DNA from 3 places in the Variovorax sp. 22077 genome. Region 1 is predicted to be linked to each of the others. Evidence: predicted binding sites of a transcription regulator. Region 1 holds the regulator's gene; each other region holds the start of a gene.
What was found. Region 1 encodes sigma-54, which starts transcription at its own class of promoters, with help from an activator protein. Its sites were predicted from a motif close to TGGCANGNAANCTGCTTT; they were not measured.
Positions count from the first base shown of each region.

Region 2: the regulator sigma-54 is predicted to act here: its motif matches at 1,504-1,521, upstream of ACTJLF_RS25210 (CmpA/NrtA family ABC transporter substrate-binding protein).
Region 3: the regulator sigma-54 is predicted to act here: its motif matches at 4,694-4,711, upstream of ACTJLF_RS17420 (TorF family putative porin).

Region 1 covers NZ_JBQEQC010000009.1:63,873-70,962, reverse strand. Annotated here, with positions in the region: gene ACTJLF_RS14915 (SPOR domain-containing protein) at 1-502, shown strand, start outside; gene ACTJLF_RS14910 (thiol:disulfide interchange protein DsbA/DsbL) at 659-1,306, shown strand; gene lptA (lipopolysaccharide transport periplasmic protein LptA) at 1,508-2,224, shown strand; gene lptB (LPS export ABC transporter ATP-binding protein) at 2,221-3,015, shown strand; gene rpoN (RNA polymerase factor sigma-54) at 3,170-4,771, shown strand; gene ACTJLF_RS14890 (phospholipase D family protein) at 4,907-6,469, shown strand; gene ACTJLF_RS14885 (LysE family translocator) at 6,480-7,090, opposite strand, start outside.
Region 2 covers NZ_JBQEQC010000020.1:67,124-74,213, reverse strand. Annotated here, with positions in the region: gene ACTJLF_RS25215 (nitrate- and nitrite sensing domain-containing protein) at 86-1,351, shown strand; gene ACTJLF_RS25210 (CmpA/NrtA family ABC transporter substrate-binding protein) at 1,710-2,954, shown strand; gene ntrB (nitrate ABC transporter permease) at 2,965-3,894, shown strand; gene ACTJLF_RS25200 (ABC transporter ATP-binding protein) at 4,053-4,859, shown strand; gene nirB (nitrite reductase large subunit NirB) at 4,984-7,090, shown strand, end outside.
Region 3 covers NZ_JBQEQC010000011.1:101,150-108,239, reverse strand. Annotated here, with positions in the region: gene ACTJLF_RS17440 (LysR substrate-binding domain-containing protein) at 1-719, opposite strand, end outside; gene ACTJLF_RS17435 (SMP-30/gluconolactonase/LRE family protein) at 757-1,689, opposite strand; gene ACTJLF_RS17430 (ammonium transporter) at 1,902-3,338, opposite strand; gene glnK (P-II family nitrogen regulator) at 3,368-3,706, opposite strand; gene ACTJLF_RS17420 (TorF family putative porin) at 3,774-4,652, opposite strand; gene ACTJLF_RS17415 (YifB family Mg chelatase-like AAA ATPase) at 4,867-6,411, shown strand; gene ACTJLF_RS17410 (hypothetical protein) at 6,454-7,090, opposite strand, start outside.

The DNA.
Region 1 (7,090 bases):
GCCCGCCACCGGCAACACCGCCGCCGCTCCCGGCGGCGCCTCGCCCGGCACCGCGCCGCCGGTGCCCGTGGTGGTGGCGCCCAAGCCGCCGCGTACCGCCCCGGTGCCGGCCGAGGCCAACGCCCTGCCGCCGTCGAACGATCCGCTGGGCGACCTGGCCCGAGCCCGGTCGGGCAGCGTCTCCGGCTCCGGCAGCACGACCACCGCGTCGGCCGCGCCGAGCAGCAGTGGCAGCAACGCCGGCAGCAGCGGCTCCGGCCCCGATCCCTTCATGTACTTCGTGCAGGCCGGCGCCTTCCGCACCACCGAGGATGCCGAGGCCCAGCGCGCCAAGCTGTCGCTCATGGGCGTCGAGGCCAAGGTCACAGAGCGCGAGCAGGCGGGCCGCACCGTCTATCGCGTGCGCGCCGGCCCCTTCAACAAGAAGGACGACGCCGACCGCCTCAAGGAACGGCTGGACGGCGGCGGCATGGATTCGGCGCTGGTCCGCGTGCAGCGCTGAGCCGGCGTCATCTGCCCGGCAACCGACACGAATAGCCCCCAAACTTCGCCGCGCGGCGTTTGCCGCCACCATCCACAGCCTCGGGCGCGCCGGATGCGGGGGAACTCCCCGCCGCGCGCCGGCTCAGTCTGCCGTAATAACTGGAGAGCTCTTTCAATGAAACGTCGTGACTTTTCGCTGGCCGCAACCTCGCTCGGGCTGCTGTCCCTGGGCGTCAACCCGGCCCACGCCCAGGCGCGTGTGCCCAAGGCCGGCTCCGAGTACCTGGTGCTCGACAAGCGCGTGCCGGTCGACGCGCCCGCCGGCAAGGTCGAGGTGGTCGAGTTCTTCTCGTACAACTGCCCGCACTGCAACGACTTCGAGCCGTCGCTGGAGGCCTGGCTCAAGACGATCCCGAAGGAAGTCTCCTTCCGCCGCATTCCCGTTCCCTTCGTGGGCAACGACGTCGAGGCCAAGCAGCGCCTGTACTACACGCTCGAAGCCATGGGCAAGGTCGACGAGTACCAGCCGAAGGTGTTCAACGCGATCCACGCGCAGCGCCAGAACGTGAACGGCGACGCCAACATCATCGCTTGGGCCACCGCCAACGGCCTGGACGCCGCCAAGTTCAAGGAAACCTTCACCTCCTTCGGCGTGGCCAGCAAGGCCAAGCGCGCCTCGCAACTGACCGACGCCTACAAGGTGGCGGGCGTGCCGGCGATGGCCGTGGCCGGCCGCTGGTATGTCGACGGCGAGACCGCCGGCAACATGACCAAGGTGCTTCAGGTCGTGAACTATCTCATCGGCGAGGCCAAGAAGGGCTGACCCCCAGGCTTCGCGCACTTCGTGTCGCGCGCGCCTTCCCCCTTGCAGGGGGCAACACCAGCGGCCCGGTGAAGCCGGTTCCGCCGTGTTCGGGCATGAAGCCGGGAAGAAAGTCAAGCCCGCCTAGGCGGGCTTTTTCATCTGTGCGGGCGGGGCAGGAGCACGCAGCCGCATACAATGCCGAGCAAGTTTCGTGCCTCTATGACATTGCACTCTCACCCCACCACCTCCTTCCTGCGTCGCATCGGCCGGCTGGCCGTCGGCGCCCTGTTGCTGGCAGGCCTCGCGTCGGGCGCCGTGGCCGAGACCGCCGACCGCTCCAAGCCGATGAACATCGAGTCGGACGCGATGCGCTACGACGACCTGAAGCAGACCAGCGTGTTCACCGGCAACGTTCTGGTGACGAAGGGCACGATCATCATCCGCGGCGCGCGGCTGGACGTGCGCCAGGACGCCGAGGGCTACCAGTACGGCGTGGTCACCGCGGCGCCCGGCAAGCGGGCCTACTACAAGCAGAAGCGCAATGCGCCCGACGAGTGGATCGAGGGCGAGTCGGAAGTCATCGAGTACGACAGCCGCGCCGACAACGTCAAGTTCATCCGCAACGCCGTCATGCGCCGCCTGCTGGGCGCCACGCCCAACGACGAGAGCCAGGGCGCGCTGATCGTCTACGACCAGAGCAACGACACCTACACCGTCAACGGCTCGACCGTGCCGCCGAACACCGCCGTCAACGCCTCGGCCCCTGGCGGCCGCGTCCGGACCATCCTCACTCCCAAGGCCGCCACCGCGCCGGCCCCGGGCGCTCCGGCTCCGGCCGGCGGTGCCAAGGCCCCTGCGCCGGCGCCCACCCCGGCTCCCGGCGCCGGCCTGCGCCCGAGCACCACGCTCAGTGACCAGGGAGACACGCGCAAGTGATCGAATCCGCAGGAACCCAGGACGCCAGCGGCACACCGGGCAGCCGCTTGGTCGCGCGCGGCCTGAAGAAGAGCTACGGCAGCCGCACCGTCGTGAAGGACGTCTCGCTCGACGTGCAGAAGGGCGAAGTCGTCGGGCTGCTCGGGCCGAATGGCGCGGGCAAGACCACCTCGTTCTACATGATCGTGGGGTTGGTGCGCGCCGACGCCGGCGACATCTCCATCGACGGCGAGCCGATCGCGCACATGCCGATCCACCGCCGCGCCCGCATGGGGCTGAGCTACCTGCCGCAGGAAGCCTCGATCTTCCGCAAGCTCACGGTCGAGGAGAACGTGCGCGCCGTGCTCGAGCTCCAGAGCGAGCCCGACGCGAAAGGCAGGCTGGTTCCCCTGTCGAAGGAGCACATCGAGGAGCGCCTGACCGACCTGCTGGTCGACCTGCGCGTCGACCATCTGCGCGATTCGCCCGCGATGGCGCTGTCGGGCGGCGAGCGCCGCCGCGTCGAGATCGCGCGCGCCCTGGCCACGCAGCCGCGCTTCATTCTTCTGGACGAGCCCTTCGCCGGCATCGACCCGATCGCGGTGATCGAGATCCAGCGCATCATCAGCTTCCTGAAGGAGCGCGGCATCGGCGTGCTCATCACCGACCACAACGTGCGCGAGACGCTGGGCATCTGCGACCACGCTTTCATCATCAGCGACGGGCACGTGCTGGCACAAGGCACGCCTTCGGAGATCGTCGACAACGCCGAGGTACGCAGGGTGTACCTGGGCGAGCACTTCCGGATGTGATCATGTTGCGAGGGTCAACGGCAAGCGTGATCGCCATGCGCGTGGAGCCCCTTCGCGAGGGCTGGTGTGCACGGCCGCCCGAAGCGGCCGGTCCGCTCCCGGCAGGGAGCTGGCGTGGCGCGCGGCGTGCTGCCTCGGGGGGAGCCGTCTTCTCATGAAGCAGGGGTTGTCCCTTCGCGTTTCGCAGCACCTGGCGCTCACGCCGCAGCTGCAGCAGTCGATCAGGCTGCTCCAACTCTCCACGCTCGAGCTGAGCCAGGAAGTGGAGCAGATGCTCGACGAGAACCCGTTCCTGGAGCGCACCGCCGAGGAGGCCGTGCGCGAGGAATTCGGGCTCGACACCGCCGACGCGCCGGTCCCTCGCGATGACGGCGGCGATGGCAACGACGGCGAGGGCGACTTCGCCCCCTCGGCCGCGAGCAGCAGCAGCGCGACTTCTTCCACGGAAGGCACGGCAGTCGCCGACGCCGACGGCCCCGCCGCCGAGATCGCCGAGCGCGAGCCCGACTGGGAAGGCGACGGCACCGTCGACATGGCGCCCGACGACAGCGAATGGGGCAGCGACGCGCCCGCGCGCCAGAACAACGCCGGCGACGACGAGCGCGCCGATGCCACCGAGCTCGCGCGCAGCCAGGAGTCGCTGCAGTCCTTTCTGCACCGCCAGGCACTGAGCCTGCGGCTCAACGAGAGCGACAGCGCCGCGCTGCGCTTCCTCATCGAGTCGCTCAACGAGGATGGCTACCTCGAAGACTCGCTGCCCGCGCTGGCCTCGGGCCTGGCGGGTGACGACAACGACGAATTCGACGACCTCGTGCACCACTTCCAGGTGGCGCTGGGCCTGCTGCAGAGCCTGGAGCCCGCCGGCGTCGGCGCGCGCGACCTCGGCGAATGCCTGAGCATCCAGCTGCGCGCCATGGCGAGCGACGACGAGACCGAGGAAGAGGAACTGGTCCGCAAGACGGCGCTGGCCATCTGCAAGCAGCCCATGGAGCTGCTCGCGCGCCGCGACTTCAAGCGTCTGGCCACGCTCACCCGCAGCAGCGAGGAGCTGGTGCGCTCGGCGCTGCAGGTCATCGCGCGGCTGGAGCCCAAGCCGGGCCGGCGCTTCGTCGACGTGGAGCGCAACGTCATCGTGCCCGACGTGATCGTCACCAAGACCGGCCGCGGCACCAACGTGAAGTTCCGCGTGATGCTCAACCCCGACGTGATGCCGCGCCTGCGCGTGCACGACATCTATGCCGGCGCGCTGAAGTCGCACAAGGGCGAGGGCAGCCAGGCGCTGTCGCAGCGGTTGCAGGAGGCGCGCTGGTTCATCAAGAACATCCAGCAGCGCTTCGACACCATCCTGCGCGTGAGCAACGCCATCGTCGAGCGGCAGAAGAGCTACTTCGTGCACGGCGAGCTCGCCATGCGCCCGCTGGTGCTGCGCGAGATCGCCGACGAGCTGGGCCTGCACGAATCGACCATCTCGCGCGTGACCACCGCCAAGTACATGGCCACGCCCTTCGGCACGGTCGAGCTCAAGTACTTCTTCGGCTCGGCGCTGGGCACCGAGACCGGAGGCAACGCGTCGAGCACCGCGGTGCGCGCGCTCATCAAGCAGTTCGTCGGCTCCGAGAGCGTGAAGAAGCCGCTGTCGGACAGCCAGATCTCCGAGATGCTGAAGGAGCAGGGCATCGAGTGCGCGCGCCGCACCGTCGCCAAGTACCGCGAGGCGCTGCGCATCGCGCCCGCCAACCTGCGCAAAGCCTTGTAACTGGCACACCCCCAGGCTATGCGCACTTCGTGTCGCTTCGCCAACCCCCTTGCAGGGGGCAACACCTGCGGACCGGCGGAGCCGGTTCCGCGGTGTTCCTGGAATGGGCTTGCGTGGCGTTGGACGGTGGCTGCGGTGTTCGCCCTGCTCGTGCTGCTTGTCACGGGCTGCGCCACGCTGCCCGACGAGGCCCCGCGCCCGCCCACCAAGACCATCGCCGTCTCGGCCGACACGGCGCTCGGCAGGATCGCGCTGGCCTCCCAGCCCGACCCCGACCTGAGCGGCTTCCGCCTGATGCCCGGCGGCGACTTCGCCTTCGACACCCGCATCCAGCTCGCGCGCCGCGCGCAGCGCACGCTGGACGTGCAGTACTACCAGATCGAGAACGACGAGACCGGCCGCTACCTGCTGCGCACCCTGCGCGACGCCGCCCAGCGCGGGGTGCGCGTGCGGCTCTTGATGGACGACCTCTATACCTCCGGCGAGGACGAGCTGCTGCTGGGCCTGGCCGCCACGCCCAACGTGGAGCTGCGCCTGTTCAACCCCTTCCCGGCAGGCCGCGGCAGCCTGCTGAAGCGCTTCACCGCCTCGCTCTTCGACTTCAGCCGCGTCAACCGCCGCATGCACAACAAGCTGTTCATCGCCGATGGCGCGATGGCGGTGGCGGGCGGGCGCAACATCGGCAACCAGTACTTCAGGCGCACCTCGGGCGAGAACTTCATCGACCTCGACACCTTCGTCACCGGCGCGCTGGTCCCGCGCCTTGGCAGCCTGTTCGACCAGTACTGGAACAGCGTCTACGTGCGGCCGATCCAGTCGGTCGTGGGCAGCAGCCTCTCGCGCGAGGAGCTGCAGCAGCGCTTCGAGCTCGCCACCGGCCCCGAGACCACGCCCCCGCCGCCCAAGCCCGCGCCCAACGACCTGCTGGGCTACAGCCCGATGGCCGAGGACCTGGACGCCGGCAAGCTCGGCCTGATCTGGACCACCGCCGAAGCCTATGCCGATTCGCCCGAGCGCGTGATCGGCAAGACCGCCTCGTATGGCGGCGTGCCGCTGCTGGACGTCGACAGCGTGCGCTACAACGTGGTCGAGCAGATGCGGCGCGCGCGTTCGGAAGTGACGATCGTCTCGCCCTACCTGATCCCCGGCGCCTCGGGGCTGGAGGTGATGCGCGAGATCCGAGGGCGCAACGTGAAGATCAGCGTGGTCACCAACTCGCTCGCCGCCACCGACGAGCCGCTGGTGCACACCGCCTACCGCCGCTACCGGCCCGACATGCTCAAGCTGGGCGCCGACCTCTACGAACTGAGCACCAACCGCACCCGCAGCAGCGTGAGGCTGGGCCTCTTCGGCACCTCGGTGGGCAGGCTGCATGCCAAGTCGGCGGTGATCGACCGGCGCATTCTGTTCGTCGGCTCGATGAACTTCGACCCGCGCTCGGAAACGCACAACACCGAGATCGGCCTTTTCATCCGCAGCCCCGAGATGGCCCAGCAGGCGCTGAAGCTCATCGACGTGCTCAAGCAGCAGGGCGCCTATAGGCTGCGCTTCGCCGAGGGCAGCAACGAGTCGCGCATCGAATGGGTCAGCGACGATGCCGGCAGGCTCACGGTGCTGACCGAGGAGCCCGATTCCCGCTTCTGGGACCGGACCATGCTCGAGATACTGGCCCCGCTGACGCCGGAGAGCCTCCTGTAGCCGCGCAGCCTCAGGTGCCGCGCACGGCCGACCACACGAGCCGCAGGCCCAGCAGTCCCATCACGCCGCCTGCCGCCCGGTCGATCCAGACCTTGTAGCGCAGGTAGGCCGAACGCGGCGCCGCCGACGAGAGCGCCAGCGCCACGATCGAGTACCAGCCCGTCTCGATGCAGAAGATGACCGCCGGCACGGCGAGCGCCAGCACCAGCGGCACCTCGCGCGGCAGGAAGGCCGCGAAGATGCTCGCGTAGACCACGGCCGTCTTCGGGTTGCTCACCTGCGTGGCCAGGCCCAGCAGGAAGGTGCGCCTGCCGCGTCCCTGCAGGCGCTGCGCCGGATCGCCGGCCTCCTGCGCCACGGCCAGCGGCTGCCGCGCGCCGCGCCAGATGCGCACGCCCAGGTACACGAGGTACGCCCCGCCGAGCCCCTTGATCGCCAGGTAGAGCGCCGGCACCGCGAGGAACGCCGCCTGCAGCCCCGCCAGCGCCGCGATCGCGAACACCAGCCCGCCCGCGCCCATGCCGAGCGCGGCGGCGAGGCCGTCGGCGCGCGAGGTCACCGCGGTGCGTGCCACCATCACGAAGCTGGGGCCCGGGCTCATCGCGCCCACGGTCATGGCGC
Region 2 (7,090 bases), on a different contig from region 1:
GGCAAGCGGCGGCCTTTCCGCGCCCTGGCCTCGACCCGCGAGGCACGGATGTTGCAGCGACACTGAGCAGAGACCGCGCCCCACCATGAAATCCGGATTGAGCTTCCTCATCGCCGCCCGCCGTTGCGAAATCGACGAGCTGGACCGGCTCGCCCGAACCAGCGAGCTGGTGGGCGTGATCGGCCGCCTGGTCCATGCGCTGCAGCGCGAGCGCGGCATGTCGAACATGTTCCTCACCTCGCGTGGCAGCCGCTTCGGCGAGCAGCGCGGCCCGCAGATCGCCGAGTGCCTCGCGCTGGAGCAGGAGGTGCGCGCGGGTTTCGACCAGCTCGAAGCCGACAACTACCACCGCGGCGCCGACGCGAGCAACAACGCGCGCCTGTTCAGCCGCATCGCCTGGGTGCTGCCGGGCCTGGATGCCCTGCCCGCCCTGCGCCGCCGCGTCGACGCGCTCGCGCTCAAGCCGGCCCAGTCCACCGCCGCCTTCGCCAAGCTGATCGCGGGCCTGCTCTCGGTGGTGTTCGAGGCGGCCGACGGTGCCACCGACCCCGAGATATCGCGCCTGCTGGTCGCGATGTTCAACTTCATGCAGGGCAAGGAATTCGCGGGCCAGGAGCGCGCCTTCGGCGCCGCCGCGCTCGCGCTGGGCCGCAGCGACGAGGCACAGCGCCTGCAGTGGCTGCACCTGATCGAATCGCAGGAGCGCTGCTTCCAGGTGTTCACCGAGTTCTCGGGCGAGGCGGTGCTCGCCCTCTGGCGCGAGAGCCAGCCCGACTCGGAAGTGGCCGAGCTCGAGCGCATCCGTCGGCGCGGTGCGTCTTCCGGGCCGGCCGACGTGGCGCTCAGCGAGGCCTGGTTCGACTGCTGCACCCGCCGCATCGACGCCATGAAGACCGTCGAGGAACGCCTCGCCAGCGACCTGCGCGCGCTGTGCGAGCACAAGACCGCGCAGGCACGCAGCGAGCTGCGCGAATACCGCCAGCTACTGGACACGCTCGCACCCCAGGCCGGTGCCCTCTTCTTCGACGATGCCGACGCGCAGGCGGCGGCTCCCGCACAGCTCGGCCGCCACCTGGAGCGCTCGGTGCTCGACATGGTCCGCGAGCAGTCCCAGCGCCTGCAGGCCATGAGCGACGAACTCGAGACGGTGCGCGCCTCGCTCAACGAGCGCAAGCTCGTCGAGCGCGCCAAGGGCCTGCTGATGGCGCACCGCCGCCTCAGCGAGGAAGAGGCGCACAAGATGCTGCGCCAGACCGCCATGAACCAGAAGCGCAGGCTGGTGGACGTGGCCGAGTCGATGCTCGCGATGGCCGACTACCTGCCCATGCTCGACCGCGCACCGCCGCGCTGAAGCAAGCGCCCCACGGGGCGTTCAAGTTGGTGCACCGCACAACAATCGTGCCATCGCCCATCGTCACCCCGAATCGCCCCTCACCCGCGGTCGGCCGCGGATTCATTCGACATACAGCTACCTTCTTGATAGCGGCCGGCGAATCTCGAAGCTGGCACACCGCTTGCATGCACTGAGCGCACAGGTCCTCGATGGACCTTCAGGCAGGCGGCACCCAACGGCGGGTGCTTCCCACCGAACCGGACAAAGGCGTCCCCATCCCGCAAGGGCTCGTTTTCGAGCAGCCCCTGCGCGGTGCGGACGCCTTTTCGTTTTTGTCGTTTTCTTTGTTGTTCGTCCTCAACCGGAGCCCCGCGCCATGACCGACCTGCTCAAAACCCGCCTCAGCCGACGCCGCGTCCTGCAAGCCGCCGCCGTCGGTGCCGTCGGCATCGACCCCGCCCTGCGCGCGGCCGTCTGGGCCCAGGGCTCCGACAAGCCCGAGAAGGAAGAAGTGAAGATCGGCTTCATCCCGCTCACCGACTGCGCCAGCGTGGTGATGGCCTCGGTGCTGGGGATCGACAAGAAGTACGGCGTGAAGATCGTGCCCAGCAAGGAAGCCAGCTGGGCCAGCGTGCGCGACAAGCTGGCCAACGGCGAGCTCGACTTCGCCCACGTGCTCTATGGCCTGATCTACGGCATGCACCTGGGCCTGAGCGGCCCGAAGAAGGACATGGCCGTGCTCATGACCCTCAACAACAACGGCCAGGCCATCACGCTGTCGAAAAAGCTGGCCGACAAGGGCGCGGTCGACGCCGCATCGCTCGCCAAGCTCATCGCCAGCGAAAAGCGCGAATACACCTTCGCGCAGACCTTCCCCACCGGCACGCACGCCATGTGGCTCTACTACTGGCTCGCATCGGCCGGCATCGATCCGTTCAAGGACGTGAAGAACATCACCGTGCCGCCTCCGCAGATGGTCGCCAACATGCGCGTGGGCAACATGGACGGCTACTGCGTGGGCGAACCCTGGGGCCAGCGCGCGATCATGGACGGCATCGGCATCACCGCCATCACCACGCAGGACATCTGGAAGGACCACCCCGAGAAGGTGCTGGGCACCACGGCCGACTTCGCGAAGAAGTACCCCAACACCGCGCGCGCCGTGACGGCGGCCATCCTCGAAGCCGGCAAGTGGATCGACACCGGCCTGCAGAACAAGAACAAGATGGCCGAGACCATCGCCGACAAGAGCTACGTCAACACCAGCGTGGACGCCATCAACCAGCGCATCCTGGGCCGCTACACCAACGGCCTGGGCAAGAGCTGGGACGACCCCAACCACATGAAGTTCTACAACGGCGGCGCCGTGAACTTCCCCTACCTCTCCGACGGCATGTGGTTCCTCACGCAGCACAAGCGCTGGGGCCTGCTGAAGGAGCACCCCGACTACCTGAAGGTGGCCACCGAGATCAACCGCATCGACATCTACAAGCAGGCCGCCGCCGCCACGCAGACGCCGGTGCCCAAGGACGCGATGCGCAGCAGCAAGCTCTTCGACGGCTCCGTCTGGGACGGCAAGGACCCGAAGAAGTACGCCGACTCCTTCAAGCTCCATGCATAAGGAGAACGACATGGTCAGCGCAGTCTTCCATTCGCCGCTGGATACATCTCTCCCCGTCCCGCGCGCGGGAGAGAGCCGCGCCCAGGCGGCCCCTCACCCCGGCCTTCTTCCCGCGACAGAGAAGCAGGAGAAGGAGCAAGGGCAGCGCACGCCCATCGACCTGCGCGCCTTCTGGATGCGCGTGCTGCCGCCACTGGCAGGCTTCGGCCTGCTGCTGCTGATCTGGGAGGTGGTGGCCATGAAGAGCACCACGGGCTTCCCCACGCCGATGGCCACCTGGCAGCAGGCGGTGACGGTGTTCAGCGACCCGTTCTACAGCAAGGGCCCCAACGACCAGGGCGTGGGCTGGAACGTGCTCTCCTCGCTGCAGCGCGTGGCATTGGGCTTCGGCCTCGCGGCGCTGGTCGGCATTCCGGCCGGCTTCGCCATCGGGCGCTTCGAGTTCCTCTCGCGCATGTTCAACCCGCTGATCAGCCTGCTGCGCCCGGTCTCGCCGCTGGCCTGGCTGCCCATCGGCCTGCTGGTGTTCAAGGGCGCCAACCCGGCCGCGATCTGGACCATTTTCATCTGCTCGATCTGGCCGATGATCATCAACACCGCAGTGGGCGTGCAGCGCGTGCCCACCGACTACATGAATGTGGCCAAGGTGCTGAACCTCAGCGAGTGGAAGATCCTCACCAAGATCCTCTTCCCCGCCGTGCTGCCCTACATGCTGACCGGCGTGCGGCTGGCCGTGGGCACCGCCTGGCTGGTGATCGTGGCGGCGGAGATGCTCACCGGCGGCGTCGGCATCGGCTTCTGGGTGTGGGACGAGTGGAACAACCTCAACGTCGCCAACATCATCATCGCGATCTTCGTGATCGGCATCGTGGGCCTGGTGCTGGAGTTCGCGCTCATCAAGCTGGCGACGGCCTTCACTTTCGAAGAGGTCAAGCACTGAAATCGGGATCGGACAGCCGTACGCGAAGGGCGCGAAGGATTCGCGAAATTCGCCAAAGGAAATTCGAGAAGGACTTTCCCGGCTGTTCTTTCGCGACCTTCGCGAATCCTTCGCGTCCCCTGCGTCCTGCCCCGAATCCTTTTCTGCGAGAACACACCATGAACGACACCAAGTACATCGAGATCCACGGCGTCGAGCAAGCGTTCAAGACGCCCAAGGGCCGCTTCGTCGCGCTGCGCGACGTGAACCTGAACGTGGCCAAGGGCGAGTTCATCACGCTCATCGGCCATTCGGGCTGCGGCAAGTCGACGCTGCTGAACCTGATCGCGGGGCTCACCACGCCCACGCAGGGTTCGCTGCTGTGCGCCAACAAGGAGATCAAGGGTCCGGGCCCCGAGCGCGCGGTGGTGTTCCAGAACCACTCGCTGCTGCCCTGGCTCACCTGCTTCGAGAACGTGTACCTCGCGGTCGAGCGCGTGTTCGCGGCAACGGAGAACAAGACCCAGCTTCGGGCGCGCACCGACGCGGCGCTGGCGCTGGTCGGCCTGTCGCACGCTGCGCAGAAGCGCCCCGGCGAGATCTCCGGCGGCATGAAGCAGCGCGTGGGCATTGCACGCGCGCTGTCGATGGAGCCCAAGGTGCTGCTGATGGACGAGCCCTTCGGCGCGCTGGACGCCCTCACCCGCGCCAAGCTGCAGGACGAGCTGCTGGCCATCGTGCAGAAGACGCAGAGCACCGTCGTGATGGTCACGCACGACGTGGACGAGGCCGTGTTGCTGAGCGACCGCATCGTGATGCTCACCAACGGCCCGGCCGCGACCATCGGCGAGGTTCTTTCGGTGGACATCCCGCGCCCGCGCAACCGCGTGGAGCTGGCGGAAGACCCGGTCTACGTGCATGCGCGCAAGGCGGTGATCGACTTCCTCTACACGCGCCAGGCGCACGTGGAGAAGGTCGCGGCCTGAGGTTTTGGCGGCCGCACTGCGAAGCGCGCAGGCGGCCGGTTGTTTCGTTGTTCGACAAGCCCGTGGCGCAGTCCTGATGCGCCGCGCGCCTCCCCACGCCCGATTCCAGGAAAGGACGGCTCCCATGGACAAGAAAATGAAACTCGTGATGGTCGGCAACGGCATGGCCGGCGTGCGCACGCTCGAAGAGCTGCTGAAGATCGCGCCCGACCTGTACGACATCACCGTCTTCGGCGCGGAGCCGCACCCCAACTACAACCGCATTCTGCTGTCACCGGTACTCGCGGGCGAGCAGACGATCGACGAGATCGTGCTCAACAGCTGGGAGTGGTACGCCGAGAACAACATCACCCTGCACGCCGGCAAGAAGGTGGTGGAGGTCGACCGCGTCCGGCGCATCGTACGCGCCGAGGATGGCACCGAGGCCGCCTACGACCGCCTGCTGATGTGCACCGGCTCCAACCCCTTCATGCTGCCGGTGCCCGGCAAGGACCTGAAGGGAGTGATCGCCTACCGCGACATCGCCGACACCGACTACATGATCGAGGCCGCGCGCACGCACAGGGATGCGGTGGTCATCGGCGGTGGCCTGCTGGGCCTGGAAGCCGCCAACGGCCTGATGCTGCGCGGCATGAACGTGACGGTGGTGCACGTCATGCCCTGGCTGATGGAACGCCAATTGGACGACGTGGCAGGCAAGCTGCTGCAGAAGTCGCTGGAAGACCGGGGCCTAAAGTTCATGATGGGTGCGCAGACGCAGGAGCTGGTCGGCGACGCGGATGACGGCAGGAGCGGCCGCGTGAAGGCCATCCGCTTCAAGGACGGCACCGAGACCGCCGCCGACCTGGTGGTGATGGCCGTGGGCATCCGTCCCAACGTGGAGCTGGCCGAAAAGATGCGGCTGCACTGCAACCGCGGCATCGTCGTCACCGACACCATGCAGACCGTCACCGACGCACGCATCTACTCGGTGGGCGAATGCGCGGCGCACCGCGGCATCGCCTACGGCCTGGTGGCGCCGCTCTTCGAGCAGGCCAAGGTGGCGGCCAACCACCTCGCGCAGTTCGGCATCGGCCGCTACCTGGGCTCGCTCACTTCCACCAAGCTGAAGGTGACTGGCATCGACCTCTTCTCGGCCGGCGAGTTCATGGGCGGAGAAGGCACGGAGGAGATCGTCATGAGCGACCCCTTCGGCGGCGTCTACAAGAAGCTCGTCATCAAGGACGACAAGCTGGTGGGCGCCTGCCTCTACGGCGACACGGTGGACGGCAGCTGGTACTTCAAGCTGCTGCGCGACGGCCGCAGCGTGCACGACATCCGCGACAAGCTGATGTTCGGCGAATCGAACATCGGCGACACAGGCCACGAGGGCCACAACAAGGCCGCGAGCATGCCCGACGACGCCGAGGTCTGCGGCTGCAACGGCGTGAACAAGGGCACCATCTGCAAGGCCATCAAGGAGAAGGGCCTGTTCACGCTCGACGAGGTGAAGAAGCACACCAAGGCCAGCGCGAGCTGCGGCTCGTGCACCGGGCTGGTCGAGCAGATCCTGATGTTCACCGCGGGCGGCGACTACTCCGCCACGCCCAAGAAGAAGGCCGTGTGCGGCTGCAGCGACGCGAACCACCAGGACGTGCGCGACGCGATCCGCAAGGAGCACTACCTGACGCACGACGAGGTCTACCGCAACCTCGGCTGGCGCACGCCCAACGGCTGCGCCACCTGCCGCCCGGCCATCAACTACTACCTGATCAGCACCTGGCCCAAGGAGGCGAAGGACGATCCGCAGAGCCGCTTCATCAACGAGCGCAGCCACGCCAACATCCAGAAGGACGGCACCTACTCCGTCATCCCGCGCATGTGGGGCGGCCACACCACGCCCGACGAGCTGCGCCGCATCGCGGACGCGGCCGACAAGTACAAGATCCCGACCGTCAAGGTCACGGGCGGCCAGCGCATCGACCTGCTGGGCGTGAAGAAGGAAGACCTGGAAGGCGTGTGGAAGGACATCGGCATGCCCAGCGGCTTCGCGTACGCCAAGTCGCTGCGCACGGTGAAGACCTGCGTGGGCAGCGAGTGGTGCCGCTTCGGCACCCAGGACAGCACGCAGATGGGCAAGGACCTGGAACGCGCGCTGTGGGCCATGTACTCGCCGCACAAGGTCAAGCTGGCCGTCTCGGGCTGCCCGCGCAACTGCGCCGAGGCCGGCATCAAGGACGTGGGCGTGATCG
Region 3 (7,090 bases), on a different contig from region 1:
ACCAGCGCCACGCCGAAGCCGCTCGCGGCCGCGTCGTACATCAGCCCCAGGTCGTTGAACTGCGAGCCGATGGCGGGCTCGGGCTGGTCGATGCCGCAACTGGCGAACCAGGTGCCCCAGGGTTCGAGCGGGCTGCGGATCAGGCGCGCGGCTGCGATCTCGGCCGCGCTGCGAAAGCCCGTGAAGGGGCCGAACTCGTTGAGGTAGCTCGGGCTGCAGGCGGGCACCACCTGCTCTTCGATCAGCAGCCGGTGCTCGCAGTCGGCATAGCCGCCGGGGCCGTAGCGCACCTCGAGGTCGGCCTGCTCGGCCGTCACGTCGAGCAGCGGGATCGACACCTGCAGCACCAGCTCGATGTCGGGATAGATGTTGCGGAACAGCTCCAGCCTCGGCATGAGGAACTGCCGGCTGAAGGTGGGGGTGACCGCGATGCGCAGCCGCGTGGCGCGCTGCGCGGCACTGCCGCCCAGGGGCGTGGCCTGCAGCGCCGCGAGCCCCGTTCGCACGTTCGCGAGATAGGCAGCACCGTCGGCCGTGAGGCTGAAGTCGCCGCGGCCGAAGAGCTTGAAGCCGACATGCGATTCGAGCTGCCGGATGCGGTGGCTCACAGCGCTGGGCGTGACGCACAGCTCGTCGGCCGCGCGGCCCGCATGGCGCAGGCGCGCCACGGCCTCGAAGGTCAGCAGGCACTGGATCGGCGGGATGTGCTGCAGGGCCATGCGTGGCGCCGGTGCTGCGTTCTCGGTTCGGCTCGGCTCAGTCTTCGAAGAAGCTGACCGGCAGCCCGGGCGTGTCGACGCGCATCGAGATCACCGTGCCCGAGGCGGGCCGCTGCGCGATCTCGGCGGCGGGCCTGCCCTTGCGGCCGCTGGTGACGAACAGCGTCTTCAGGTCGTCGTCGCCGAAGCAGGGCATGGTCGGGCACTGCACGGGCACGGGCACCGCGGCGACGATCTCGCCCGTGGGCGCGAAGCGCAGCAGCTGCGCGCCTTCGAACATGGCGACCCAGTAGTGGCCCTGCGCGTCGACGGTGGCGCCGTCGGGGCGGCCCTGGTAGCCCAGCGGCGCATCGACGGTCCAGCCCTCGGGCTTGGCGTCGAACTGGTGGAACACGCGGGCGTGCGAGAGCGAGTTGGCCTCGGCATCCCAGTCCCATGCGCAGACCACGTGCGCGGCGGTGTCGGCCCAGTAGAGGGTGCGCGCATCGGGCGAGAAGGCCAGGCCGTTGGCGGTGGTGGACTCGTTGGCCATCTGCGTGAGCGTGGGCGAGACGCCTGTGCCGGGGCGCGCGTCGAAGCAATAGAGCGCGGCGTTGGCGCGGTCCTTCGCCTCGTTGAGCGAGCCGCCCCAGAAGCGGCCCAGCGGGTCGCACTTGCCGTCGTTGAAGCGCATGGTGCGCACGTCGTGCTCGACGCGCGCCATCGCGGCCAGCTCGCCACCCCATTCGCGCGCACGGTAGATGCCGTCGCGCAGCGCGATCACCAGGCCGCCGCTGCGCGCGGGCGCCATGCAGCCGGGTTCGGTGGGCAGGGGCCAGCGCTCGACCTTCGCGCCCGGCGACCCGATCTCGCCGCGCGTGCGCAGCACTGCACGGCCCGGAATGTCGAGCCAGTAGAGCGATCGTTCTTCGGGATGCCAGAACGGCGATTCGCCGAGCTCGCAGAGGCTGTCTTCGATGGAGGTCCACATGGTGGCGAGATTTTGCTCCCGCCCGCCGGGGCCCCGGACAAAAAAAAGCCCGCTGGCGCCGAAGCGCTCGCGGGCTGAACATCCAAAGGAGACCTCGCTTGAAACTTTTTCTTCAGTCGGGGAACACCGCGGAACCGGCTTTGCCGGGCCGCTGGTGTTGCCCCCTGCAAGGGGGAAGGCGCGCGCGACACGAAGTCGCGAAGCCTGGGGGTTTACCTGTTGTATGCGGTCTCGCCGTGCGAGGAGATGTCGAGGCCTTCGCGCTCTTCTTCTTCCGACACACGCAGGCCGAGGGTCAGGTCGGCGATCTTGTAGGCGATGAAGGCCACGACGCCAGACCACACGATCGTGAGCAGCACGCTCTTGATCTGGATCCAGACCTGTGCGCCCATCGCGAAGGTGTCGGGGGTCGCGCCGCCGGTGCCGCCGAGGCCCTTGGCAGCGAACACGCCGGTCAGGATGGCACCGAGGATACCGCCCACGCCGTGGACGCCGAACACGTCGAACGCGTCGTCGGCACCGAGCATGCGCTTCAGGCCGCCCACGCCCCACAGGCAGACCAGGCCGGCCAGCAGGCCCAGCACGATCGAACCCATCGGGCCGACGAAGCCGGCGGCGGGCGTGACGGCCACCAGGCCGGCGACGGCACCGGATGCTGCACCCAGCATCGAGGCCTTGCCCTTGTGCAGGCTCTCGCCCAGGATCCACGACAGGGCCGCGGCGGCGGTGGCGAGCACCGTGTTCACGAAGGCCAGGCCGGCGACGGCGTTGGCAGCACCGGCCGAGCCGGCGTTGAAGCCGAACCAGCCGACCCACAGCAGCGAAGCGCCGACCATGGTGAGCGTGAGCGAGTGAGGCGTGAAGGCTTCCTTGCCGTAGCCGACGCGCTTGCCGACCATGTAGGCGCCGACCAGGCCGGCCACACCGGCGTTGATGTGCACCACGGTGCCGCCGGCGAAGTCCAGAGCGCCGTCCTTGCCCAGCAGGCCGCCGCCCCACACGATGTGGGCGATCGGCACGTAGCTGAAGGTGAACCACAGCACCGAGAACAGCAGCACGGCCGAGAACTTGGCGCGCTCCGCGAAGGCGCCGACGATCAGCGCCACGGTGATGGCCGCGAAGGTGCCCTGGAAGGCGACGAACACGTATTCGGGAATCGTGGTCAGCGCGCCGAAGGTCTCCTGCGTGATGCCCTTCATGAAGATCTTGTCGAATCCTCCGAAGAAGTTGCCGTCACCCGAGAAGGCCAGGCTGTAGCCGTAGACGGCCCACAGGATGCTGATCAGCGAGAAGATCACGAAGACCTGCATCAGCACCGACAGCATGTTCTTCGAGCGGCCCAGGCCGCCATAGAACAGCGCGAGGCCGGGGATGGTCATCAGGATCACGAGAAGGGTCGAAGTCAGCATCCAGGCGGTGTCGCCGGAGTCGATCTTCGGAGCGGGGGCCGCGGCGGGCGCAGCAGGAGCTGCATCGGCGGCGGCCGGGGCTGCCGCTGCGGGAGCAGCAGCCGGGGCGGGCGCGGCGGCAGCGGGTGCCGACGCGGCCGGAGCCTCGGCGGTTGCCGCGGCGGGAGTCTGCGCGAAGCCGGTGGTACCGGCAGCCAACACGCTCAAGCCGAGCGCAAGAGAGACAAGCAGTTTTTTCATAGTCGTTGTTCTTTCGGGCCAGGACTCGATCAGAGGGCTTCGCGGCCCGTTTCGCCGGTGCGGATGCGAACGACCTGTTCGAGGTTGTAGACGAAGATCTTGCCGTCGCCGATCTTGCCGGTGCGCGCAGCGCCTTCCACCGCCTCGATCACGCGATCGACGAGGTCGTCGGAGACGGCCGCTTCGATCTTGACCTTGGGCAGGAAGTCGACCACGTATTCAGCGCCGCGGTAGAGCTCCGTGTGGCCCTTCTGGCGGCCGAAACCCTTCACCTCGGTGACGGTGATCCCCTGCACGCCGATGGCCGACAGCGCTTCGCGCACTTCGTCGAGCTTGAACGGTTTGATGATGGCTGTGACCAGCTTCATGAGTTTTCTCCTTCGGATGGAAATGAAGTGGCGCGGCAGCTTGGGCCACGCCTCGTTGTTGTATGGCTTACAGCGTCTTCGTCAGCGTGACGATGAAGCGGGCCTTGTTCGGCGAGTAGTAGGTCGTGCCGAAGGTGCCGAAGCCGAAGTCGACGCCCGGGTTGCTCACCGCGAGGTACGAGTTCTTCTTGTTGGCGCCCTGGACCGAGCCGGTCAGCGACAGGCCGTTGCCGAAGTCGTAGCTCGCGCCGATGTTGTAGTCGACGTAGCTCTTGTAGCCCAGGCTGCGGATGTCGCTGGACATGTTGGTGAAGCCCACGGCAGCCTTCAGCGTGACCTTGGGCACGATCTCCTTGCTGTACGACAGGTTCAGGTAGCCCGTGTTCGTGCCCTTCAGGCCCGAGCCGGCCTTGTTGCCTGCGTAGCCGAAGTAGTCCTTCGACACGGTGTGCGAGTACTTGGCGGTGAAGGAGCCGAAGCTGTCGTTCGCGTAGGTGGCGCCGACGTACAGCTCGGTGGTGTTGCCCGAGGAGTTGCCCGGGTAGATGTAGGTGAGCGCACCGACGTCCATGTCCAACGGGCCGGCCTTGAACTTGTAGCCGCCGTAGACGTCCATCTCGATGCTGTTGCCCTTGAGCCAGTTGACGCTGGAGTTCCAGTTGCCGACGTAGAAGCCGCTGTCGCCGAAGGCGTAGTCCAGGCCGCCCTGGATGGCGGGCTTGAAGCCCTTGGTCTTGGCGTAGTCGTTCTTGCCGATCATGTCCTGGTCCTGGCCACGGAACTTGTAGTTCGTGGTGATCGACACGTTGCCCGTGAGGTTCGGTGCGGGTGCCGCAGCCGGTGCTGCTGCGGCGTCGGTCGTTGCAGTCTGCGCCAGGGCCGCGCCGGACGCGGTCAATGCGGTGGCCAGAACGATCAGCGCCTGGGCGGCGGTACGGTGCGTCATCAGGGAACTCCTCGAAGGTGTGTTGTGGGACCGAGGGGTTCAAAGCAGGGAGCGTGCCAAAGTGCACGAATGCCTCCTCTCGCAACCGCCCCCACGTCGTGGTTGAGAGCCAAATCGTTACAACACCTGTTGCGAGTGGTTGCAGATGCACGGTGCGCCGCACCACCGCGGGAACGCCCAAAAAGTGCGCACCATCTTGGGGAGAGGGAGAGGAATGGGACTGTCTTTGGTGCAAAGCCGCGCCTTGCTGGGTCTTGAAGCGGCCAGTGTCACGGTAGAGGTGCATCTGGCGAACGGTTTGCCCAGCTTCACGCTGGTCGGACTGGTCGAAACGGAGGTCAAGGAGGCGCGCGAGCGCGTGCGCTCTGCGCTCCAGAACGCGGGGCTGGAATTCCCCAATAACAAACGCATCACGGTCAACCTCGCGCCGGCCGACCTGCCGAAGGACTCCGGGCGCTTCGACCTGCCCATCGCGCTGGGCATCCTCGCCGCCAGCGGCCAGATCGACGACGCGAAGCTCGCCGGCCACGAGTTCGCCGGCGAGCTCTCGCTGTCGGGTGAGCTGCGGCCCGTCCGCGGCGCCCTGGCCATGGCGCTCGCCCTGCACACGCGCGGCGTCGCGACCCGGCTGGTGCTGCCCCTGGAGAGTGCGCTGGAGGCGGCCCTGGTGCCGGGCGGCGAGGTCTACGGCGCGAAGCACCTGCTGGACGTGGTGCGCCAGTTCGTGGCGACCGACGAGGAAGCCTCCCAGCTGCCCGACACCGCGGACGACGGCTGGGCCCGCATCCACGCCGCGCCCGACGTGGCGCCACCCCGCTACGCCGACCTGGCCGAAGTCAAGGGCCATACCGGCGTCAAGCGCGTGCTCGAGATCGCCGCGGCGGGCGGCCACAGCCTGCTGATGGTGGGCGAGCCCGGCTCGGGCAAGTCGATGCTGGCCCAGCGCTTCGCCGGCCTGCTGCCCGCGATGCAGATTGACGAGGCACTGGAGAGCGCCGCAGTGGCCAGCCTGGGCGGGCGCTTCGCGACGCAGCGCTGGCGCGTGAGGCCTACCTGCGCGCCGCACCACACTGCGAGTGCCGTGGCGCTGGTCGGCGGAGGCTCGCCGCCGCGCCCCGGGGAAATCTCGCGCGCGCACCATGGCGTCCTCTTCCTCGACGAATTCCCCGAGTTCGCCCGATCCGCCCTCGAAGCGCTGCGCGAGCCGCTGGAGACCGGCACGATCACCATCGCGCGCGCCGCGCAGCGCGCCGAATTCCCCGCGCGCTTCCAGCTCGTCGCCGCGATGAACCCCTGCCCCTGCGGCTATCTCGGCTCCTCGGCACGGCCCTGCCGCTGCACGCCGGAACAGGTCTCGCGCTACCAGGGAAAGCTCAGCGGCCCGTTGCTCGACCGCATCGACCTGCACATCGAAGTGCCGCCGGTCTCGGCCCAGCTGCTGCTCGAAGCGCCTGCGGGCGAATCGACCGACAGCATCCGCGAACGCGTCGTCGCCGCGCGCGAGCGCGCGATGCAGCGCCAGGGCCACGCCAACCAGTCGCTGCACGGCGCGGCCATCGACCGCCACGCGGCCCTCGACGACACGGCCCGCGCATTCATGTTCAACGCCGCCGCCAAGCTCGGATGGTCCGCGCGCAGCACGCACCGGGCGCTGAAGGTGGCGCGCACGATTGCGGATCTGGCGGGGTCGGAGGCGGTGCAGGTCGGGCACCTGGCGGAGGCGGTGCAGTACCGAAGGGCGCTGCGCGGGGCTGCCTAGAAGTAGAAGAAGAAAAAGAAGAAGAGCTTCTCGACCCGCCCCTCAGCTCACCAGCGAATCGATCCACTGCGCTGCCTGAGTCCCGCTCTGCTCGAAGTAGTGGGTGTGCGCGCCGATGCCCATGCACACGTCGTGCTCCGATCCGTAGGGCCCCGGCGCGAAGGCCGGCGCCGGGTTCCAGAGCGTCGCATGGCCGCCCACGGTGTCGATCGCAGGAGGCGGGTCGCACCATAGCCAGCGGCCGACGTAGTCGCCGGTGGTGTACAGGTTGACCCAGCGGTTGGCGCCGACGTCGCAGGCGAGCGGGCCGCTGTTGGCCGGCGTCCTGGCCCGCCCCACCCATTCGTAGAGGAGCGGAAAGCGCGCCGCGTAAAGCTGCCGCAGCGGGCAACCCGCGGTCAGCAGGTGAAGCTTGCCCTGCAGCTGCGGCCACAGCCGCGTGACGCGGTCCTCAATGCCGGCATCGGCCTGCCATTGCGCGCGGTGCTGCAGGTAGCGCAGGAGTTCGGTGGAGATCACCGTGCCCTGGCTGTGCGCCACGATCACGATACGGTCGTACTGTTGCGCCACGAGGTGTTCGAGCAGCGCCACGTAGCGCGAGAAGATCCGGGCGCGCGGGATGGCGTGGCGCGGGAACTCGCGGAAATGGTTGTCCACGTCCAGTGCCACGTCGAGCGGC